One region of the Streptomyces sp. NPDC002623 genome, then DNA from elsewhere that is predicted to be linked to it. Evidence: riboswitches for the same ligand, from Rfam matches in the RefSeq annotation. Region 1 holds a riboswitch; the other holds the start of a gene.
The links. Region 1 has a riboswitch for cyclic di-AMP ahead of ACWD4O_RS22665 (M23 family metallopeptidase). Riboswitches for the same ligand answer to the same signal wherever they lie in the genome.

Region 1 (4,159 bases):
TACACGTCGAAGGCGATGGCGTCGCCGTACCTCGCGTACTCGGTGCCGAGGAGCCGCCAGCTGAGGAACGTGCCCTGCCCGGACGGCACGGCGACCAGGCCGCGGTCGAGGTCCTCGACGATCCGGCGCGGGGCGTCGGCGGCGTGTCCGGCGGGCGCGGAGAAGAGCCCGGCCAGCAGGGCGGCGCAGACGGTGGAGACGGCGACGGCTCTTCGGCGGCGGATGGCGTTCACTGGTGCTCCTTCGCGAGCTTTCCGATGAGGGGGATCAGGCGGTCGGCCGCCTTGCGGTGGCCCTGGGCGTTCGGATGGACGGCGTCCTGGAAGTCGCCATCGGCGGCCGAGAGCCAGCCGGCGGTGTCGACGAACTCCGTGCGCCGGTCGGCGAGTTCGGCGACGACCTCGGCGATGTCGGCGGCGTGCGCCCCGCCGAAGGGACGCAGGGCGAGGATGCGGGCGTGCGGCGCGGCCGCCCGCAGAAGTTCGAGGTAGGCGCGGTAGGCGGTGCGGAACTCGGCCGAGCCGAACGCGGTGTCGTTGGTGCCCTGGTTGACGACGATCACATCGGCGTCCCGGTCCGGCCGGGCCGGGGAGCCCGCATGGTTCCAGGCGTACGCGTCACCGGCGGCCGGCACTCCCCCGTTGCCGGTCCGGATCACACCCTGGCGGCCGAAACCGACCTGGGTGAGCGAGGCGTGCAGGGCGTCGGCGACCAGGGTGGGGTAGGCGGCCGTCCCGTCGGCGCAGTCGGAGGTGTTGACCGCGCAGAGCGCCAGTACGCCCTGGGTGACGGAGTCGCCCAAGAACACCAACTCCGGGGCTCTCGGCGCACGTTGCTCCAGCAGGCGGCCCCGGATGCCGGTCAGCGTGACGCCCGACTCCAGCGGCGGCGTCCACCGGTTCACCCGCGCGGAGACGTCCTTCACGGACAGCTCGGCCGTGTGCTGGCCTCGCCCGGTCGCCGCGATCCGGAGGTCGCCGCGGTCGACGGCGTACAGCTGCCTGGGTCCGCCGTCGACGGAGACGTAGAGCTGCGCGGGCACGGTGACCGACGAGACGTCGAACAGGGCGTGGACGGCGCTCCCGACGAACCGGAACCGCAGCCGCGAACCGGAGTTGACGGTGACGGCGGCCTCGGCGGTACGCCCCCAGCGGCCCTCGTAGACGAGCCGCCGGTCGTCGGGGCGGACGACGCTCGCGGCACCCGCACCCGCACCCGCACCCGCACCAGCGGCCGAGGCGGACGCGGGCGGAGCGGCCCCGGCCACGAGAAGCGCCACGACCGCCGCGGTCGCGGCACACCTGACGACGGCGGTGCAGCGGTGGACGACGCCGGACACGGGACCTCCGAAGAGCGGTGGAAAGCGCTTGCTCCCTGACGGAGATCACTGTGTCCCCACTCTGGCCCGGTTGTCGACAGGGCGAAAAGGGATGCCATGCGGCTGCCACGAACCCGCCACACGGCGGCAATGAAACGATCAAGAAAACGGACGCGGACACGCCGAAGGCCGGACCCGGGGATCGGGGTCCGGCCTTCGACTGCGTGTCAGGCGGTGGGTCGTCCGCGGATGCTAGACGGAGACTCCGTGCGAGCGGAGGTAGGCGATCGGGTCCACGTCCGAGCCGTAGTCCGGCGTGGTGCGGATCTCGAAGTGCAGGTGCGGGCCGGTCACATTGCCGGTCGCGCCGGAGAGGCCGACCTGCTGGCCCGCGGTCACGGTCTGGCCGGCCGAGACCGACAGCTGGGACAGGTGGGCGTACTGGGCGTAGTAGCCGTCGGCGAGCTTGATGACGACCTGGTTGCCGTACGCGCCGCCCCAGCCCGCGGAGACGACGGTGCCCGCGCCCACGGCCTTGAGGGAGGTGCCGGTCGGCACGACGAAGTCGACGCCGGTGTGGTAGCCGCTGGACCACATGCTGCCGGCCACGTGGTACGCGGTGCCGACGGAGGCGCCGGCCACGGGGAGCTGGTAACCGCTGGAGGCGCCGGTGCTGCTCTCGGCCGCCTGCGTGGTCGTCTTCGAGGACGAGGCGGAGGACGAGGTGGAGGCCTGCGAGTCGGAGGACTTCGAGTCGGAGGACTTCGCCGACTTCGAGGACTTCGACGACGAGCTTCCGGAAGAGGAGGCCGAGGAGGACGAACCGGACGACTCGGTGGTGCCGGTCGCGGCCTGCTTGCCGATCGACAGCTTGAGGCCGGGGTGGATCAGCGAGGGGTTGTCGCCGACGGCCGCACGGTTGTCCTGGTACAGCTTCTGCCAGCCGCCGCTGACGTCCTGCTCGTCCGCGATCTTCGAGAGGTAGTCCCCGGACCGCACGGTGTAGGTCTTCGCGGCGGCGGTCTTCCGGGTCACCGGAGCGGCCTGCACGGCGCTTTCCGAAACCGTCTGCGCGACCGACTGGGACGCGGCCTGCGAAACGGACTGGGAAACGGACTGAGCGGGGGCCGCGTGAGCGCCGGCGGCGCCCATGAGCGGAAGGGCGAGCGCTGCGCCGCCGGTTCCGGCGACGGCTATCGAACGAGTGAAGCGCTGGGTCTTGGGACGACGGTGCTTACCCTTCGCGGGCATGGCGAATTCCTCTCCGGCGCCTGCGAGGTGAGCTGTCGGGTGCGAGCTGGAGATGCCCGGCCGCGCCGAGGCGCGGCTTTACCCCAAGCCTGTTCCGGGACCGGAACAGGCGGTTGTGCCTGTGGGTCCCCCGCTCCTGCCGTGGACGGGTGAGTGTGCGGGCTCCGGGCGGCGGCAGGATTAGGCATCCGTCCGGATTGGTGTGGAACGTAAGCGACCAGGACGCACGGGGACAAGCAGAGGTTGCACGGTTAATGCATTTCTCTTGATCTGCTGTGAGAATTCCCGGTCACACTCCGTGAATCCAAACGCCCGCCATTCGCCGAATACCCTTGAAAAGCGCATGAATTACGTGAACATGACGTACGACGCTCGGTCACGGATATGACGCTGCTCACGTGACAGCCCTCCAGGATCCTTTATTCCAGAGCGAGTTGGAATTAAGGATCCAATTCGGACAGAAGGCTCAGATACGACGGAGTCGGATAACCGTCGCATCAAGGTCGCCCTTCAGCTCGGTGCGCAGCCCGTGATGCAACAGCACCGCACCTCGGTGAACTTCGCCCGTTTCGCGGCATTCATACGACTGTGTCGGGTCGAGTCCGCGCAGCCGGAGCACCGGCACGGGCTCCCCGAACCGCTGGGCCTGGAGCCAGGCGAGGACGACGCTCTCGTCTCCGCGCACATACTGGACGGCGCTCAGACCGCCCGCCGGGGGACGCAGCCGGTAGAGGTCGCCGTGCTGCACCAGAGGCCGGATCTCCTTGTAGAGGTCCACCCACTCCCGCGCCTCGGCGAGTTCCTCCTCGCTCCACTCCGAGAGGTCGCCGCCGACGCCGAGCACACCGGCCATGGCGCTGACGAACCGGAAGCGCAGCGAGCTCACCCGGCCGTTGAGCTGGGCGTTGGGACTGTCGGTGACCCACGCGGCCATGACCCGGGCGGGGTGGATCTGACTGAAGCCATGCTGGATGTCGAGCCGGTCGAGCGGGTCGGTGTTGTCGGAGGTCCACACCTGGTCGGTGCGGCTCATGATCCCGAGGTCGATACGTCCGCCGCCGCCCGAGCAGGACTCGAAGGCGACGCCCGGGTGGGCCGCCCGCAGTCGGTCCAGGAGGCCGTACAGGGCCCTTACATGGTCGACCCAGAGCCGCTGCGGGTAGGGGTCGTCCGGCCAGCCCGCGTCGGTGAAGCAGCGGTTGAAGTCCCACTTGACGTAGTCGACGGGGGCGCTGGAGAGAAGCCCGTGGAGCTGCTCCCAGAGGTACTCCTGGACGTCCTCGCGCGCGAGGTTGAGTACGAGCTGATTGCGGAACTCCGTCCGCTTTCGTCCCGGTTGGAACTGCGCCCAGTCGGGGTGGGCCCGGTACAGCTCGCTGTCGGGGTTGACCATCTCGGGCTCGACCCAGATGCCGAACTGCATGCCGAGGGCGTGCACATAGTCCGCGAGGGGCTTCAGGCCGTTCGGGAAGCGGTCGGGGTTGGGCGTCCAGTCGCCGAGCCCGGCGTGGTCGCCGGTGCGCTTGCCGAACCAGCCGTCGTCGACGACGAACAGCTCGACGCCGATCGCCGCGGCGCGCCGGGCCAGGG
Region 2 (4,159 bases), on a different contig from region 1:
TCACGCCTCAGGCTGACCGCCCGAGCGAACCTCTCCGGGGCCGAGCTGGAACGCGCTGTACGGGTGATCGGCGAGACACGACCATGAGTCGGCGTGACACGGCCGTGGGTCGCCGCTGACCGGTGGGCCGGTCGCCGCTGACTGGTGCGCCGACTACTGCGGTGCGGTCAGCGCAACGTGGCGGTGAAACCCGTCCAGCTCTCGGGGGAGAAGAGCAGGGCGGGTCCGGCCGGGTCCTTTGAGTCGCGTACGGCGAGCAGACCGGCCAAGGGTCCTGTGGCCGGCCGGGCCGTCTCGACGCAGTTGTTCGCTCCCGTGCTGTAGCTGCTGCGCAGCCACCGCACATCCGGGAGACGGTCGGGATCGGTACTGGAAGGTACGTTCCGCGGTAGTGCGGACATGGTGCCTCCTTACGCGCCGCCTGCTATCGCGGCGATGTAATCCGATGAGTCCCCGGGCGAAAGGGCATACGCCCGAAGGGCGTTGAAGGCCTCGGTGTAGGCCTCGAGGTGTTCTTTCCGTTCGAGATAGAGGCTACTCGTCAAGTGGTCGAGAACAACCACATCCAGATCAGAAGTGCGCGAAAATGAGAAGATAACGAAAGGCCCGGTTACGCCGATATGCGCCCCGGCGGCGAACGGAAGGACCTGCAGCCGCACTTGGGGCAGTCGGGCGGCCTCCACGAGCCGACCGAGCTGCTGCGCCATCACCTCGGGCCCGCCCACCTCCCGCCGCAGCACCGCCTCGTCCAGCACCGCGCTCAGCTCCAGCGGCGGCTGCGCGCGCAGCACGTCCTGCCGGGCCAGTCGCACCTCGACCAGTGTGTCGAGCTGGTCCTCCGTGACGCCCTCCACCGCGGCCCTGGTCACCGCACGGGCGTACTCGGGCGTCTGCAGCAGCCCCGGTACCACACTCGTCTCCAGGGTGCGCATCGCGCTCGCCTGGGACTCCAGGCTGATGAAGTCCCGGTAGGTGGGCGGCAGCACCCCGCGGTAGGCGTGCCACCAGTGGTCCCGGCCGCCGCTGCCGTCGGCGCCGGCCAACGCCAGCATCAGCTCCCGCAGTTGCGGATCGGCCACCCCGTAGGCGTCGAGGAGTAACCGCACATCGGCCGGTTTTGACCCACTGGTGCCCGTCTCGATGCGGCTCACCTTGGACTGGTGCCAGCCCACGAGCCGAGCGGCCTCACCACTGGTGAGGCCCGCCTGAGCGCGCAGATTGCGCAGTTCGGCGCCCAGCTTCCGGCGGCGCACCGCGGGTCCGTGCTGCATGGGCTCCTCCTTACTCCTTACGGGCCGTCCAAATACGCTCTGCCGTCGCAGAGTTCACCGCATTGAGCGACAGATATATGCATATCTTGGTGGATCGCCACCCGTGACCGGTGCGGTAATGGCAGTCTGGCGAAGAAGCACCAGTCCGGGACCGTACTCGAACCATCCGCTCCGTGTCGGACCCCGGTCCCGTGGGAAAGGGACGACGTCGCCATGGCAGATCACCTGGAAGCATCCGTCACTCTGCCGAGCGATCCCGCCTCGGTCTCCACAGCCCGCGGTTTCGTGGCCGGCACCCTCGGAGAGTGGGGTCTGCCGGCGGACACGGAGGCGGCGGACACCATCCGGCTGATCGTCTCAGAACTCACCACCAACGCCGTACAGCACACCTTCGGGCAGTCACCCACCTTCACGGTGGACCTCGTCCTCGACCGTGACGAACACTTGCGCATCGGTGTCACCGACAGCCACCCGCGCTTCCCCAAACGACTGCCGGCCGCCGTCCAGCAGGACAACGGCCGAGGCATGGTGATCATTCGCTGGCTGACCGCGGAGTGCGGCGGCAGACTCAGAGTGCGGCCCACCCGGGAGGGCGGCAAGACGGTCACCGTCGAGCTCCCGTGGACGGCCGCGGCGACGGAACCGGTGGCCGGAGCCCTGGCGGCCCAGGCGGAGGGCGAGATCCCGGGGCGATGACGGCGCGTCAGGACGCCGGCACCGCCCCGGGAGACCCAGGGATCCGCCGGACAGTGAGACCCGGGGATCCGCCGGACAGGCCCTAGCGGACCCGGCCGTACCAGACGCTCTTGGTCCAGATCTTCTGCAGCTTCACCACGTCTCCGGTCTTCGGCGAGTGCCAGATCTTGCCGTTACCCGCGTAGATCCCGACGTGGTACACGCTCGAACCCGAGTGGAAGAAGACCAGGTCGCCTGCCTTGCGGCCCGACGCCGAGATGTGCTTGGTCTTGTTGTACTGCTGGGCCGCCGTACGCGGCAGGCTCTTGCCCGCCTTCTTGTACGAGTACAGCGTCAGCCCCGAGCAGTCGAACCTCTTCGGCCCGGTCGCGCCGTACTTGTACGGTGCACCCTTCTTGGAGGCCGCGATCTGGAGCGCCTTCGTCGCCGGTGTGGCGGCCGCGGCGTCCGAGGCGAGCCCCGGGACCACGACCGTGCCGCCCACGGCGGCGATGGCGAACGCCGAGGCCGTACCGGCCCGGGCCATGAGCGACGGGACACGATTGAGCGCAGTCATGCGCAACCCTTCGTCAGCCGCCTGTGAAGGATGACCTGTCGGATTCGGGCTGACAAAGTTGCCCGGCCGCGACTGCGGCTTCACCCCAAGGGCTGCTCGACCCGGTCATGGCGTGACCGTTCCGGCGACCCGTCGTGCTTGGGTCCTCCACTCCTGCCGATGCACTTCTGTCGACCGGGCATCCGGGCGGCGGCAGGACTCGGCGTCCGCCCGGACCGCCCCGCCGCTTGTGGCGGGGGCTTGTCGTCAGTCAGGGATCTTGGCTCACTCATGTCCGAAAATCCCAACGGAACCGGGGATTTGTGGGGTTACTCACCACTCACCCGTTCGGGTGGACACCCTGATGGCCGATCAGGTGTCAAGAATGCCAAAGGGCCCCGGACCAGCACCGGAGCCTTTTCCTCCGCCCGAAAAGAGCACTTTCGCGCAACTTCGGCGAGCGGGAAAAGAAGTGGTCGCTACGCCGAACGGAGGTAACCCGTCTGGTGCGTTTCAACTCCGGTCCGGACGTCGCGTTCGGGGCGCGCGCCGCCCGGACCGGAGCGCGGTCCGCGTCGGCCGTCGGGTCGAGGGTCGGGTCAACTGTCGGAGAGCGGAGGCACCGTGACGCGCGCCGTTCGGCGCTCCCCGTCGAGGACGCGCAGCGCCCGCGCGAGCGTCGGCGCGTGGAACTCGCTCTCGCCCCGCTGGTGCATCAGCGTCAGCGCGTCGCGCAGTGCGGTCGCCTTGGCCACCAGCGCCTGGGCCGCCCGCAGTCCGCGGTAGGTGTCCCCGTGGTGGGCGGGGTTGATCCGGCCGAGCAGGTCGACCACGTCCAGATAACCGTCGATCAACTCGGCCTCGGCGCGCGTCAGGGCGGGCAGCGGCGGCAGTTCGGGCACCATCGGCCGCTCACCTCCCGCCCTGCGTGCCGGCCGAGGCCTTGCGGCTGGCGACGATCCCGTCCACCAGGCCGTACTCCAGGGCCTCCTGGGCGGTGAGGGTCTTGTCCCGCTCGATGTCCGCGGTCACCTGCGCCGGCGTCCGCCCGGTGTGCCGTGCCAGCATCTCCTCCAGGCTCGCCCGGGTGCGGGCCAGTTCCTCCGCCTGGATCGCGATATCACTGGCCTGGCCCTCGACGGGCCCGGGCAGCGACGGCTGGCGGATCGTCATCCGCGCGCCCGGCAGCGCGAACCGCTTGCCCGGCGTGCCGGCCGCGAGCAGCACCGCGGCGGACGAGTCCGCCCGGCCCAGGCAGGTCGTCTCCACGTCGCAGGCGACGAAGCGGATCGTGTCGTAGAGGGCCGTCATCGCGCTGAACGAGCCGCCGGGGGAGTTGATGTACAGCGCGATGTCCCGGTCCGGGTCCTTGTGCTCCAGGTGCATGAACTGGGCCGTCACGTCGTTCGCCGAGATGTCGTCGATCGGCGTCCCGAGGAAGACGATCCGCTCCTCCAGCAGCTTCGAGTACGGATCCATCGTCCGGTGCCCGAAGCTCGTGCGCTCGGTGAACTCGGGCAGGACATGGCGGGCGGACGGTCGGTTCATCGTGCCCCCTCCTTCGATGTCTGACGGTGTCCGTCGGTGTGTCGTGGTGTGTGGTGGTGGTGTCCGTCGGTGTCTGTAAAAAATGTACAGGACGTACGTGACGTTAGAA

Region 2: linked by a shared signal. The riboswitch ahead of ACWD4O_RS27490 (C40 family peptidase) and the one ahead of ACWD4O_RS22665 (M23 family metallopeptidase) in region 1 are both predicted to bind cyclic di-AMP.

Annotation. Positions count from the first base shown of each region.
Region 1 is NZ_JBSFWB010000012.1:41,946-46,104, forward strand. Features, by position in the region: gene ACWD4O_RS22655 (rhamnogalacturonan lyase family protein) at 1-233, opposite strand, end outside; gene ACWD4O_RS22660 (GDSL-type esterase/lipase family protein) at 230-1,339, opposite strand; gene ACWD4O_RS22665 (M23 family metallopeptidase) at 1,571-2,569, opposite strand; cyclic di-AMP (ydaO/yuaA leader) riboswitch at 2,574-2,731, opposite strand; gene ACWD4O_RS22670 (alpha-galactosidase) at 3,036-4,159, opposite strand, start outside.
Region 2 is NZ_JBSFWB010000016.1:81,527-85,685, reverse strand. Features, by position in the region: gene ACWD4O_RS27510 (8-amino-7-oxononanoate synthase) at 1-87, shown strand, start outside; gene ACWD4O_RS27505 (DUF397 domain-containing protein) at 168-401, opposite strand; gene ACWD4O_RS27500 (helix-turn-helix domain-containing protein) at 411-1,271, opposite strand; gene ACWD4O_RS27495 (ATP-binding protein) at 1,485-1,967, shown strand; gene ACWD4O_RS27490 (C40 family peptidase) at 2,050-2,523, opposite strand; cyclic di-AMP (ydaO/yuaA leader) riboswitch at 2,527-2,697, opposite strand; gene ACWD4O_RS27485 (hypothetical protein) at 3,102-3,407, opposite strand; gene ACWD4O_RS27480 (ATP-dependent Clp protease proteolytic subunit) at 3,415-4,050, opposite strand.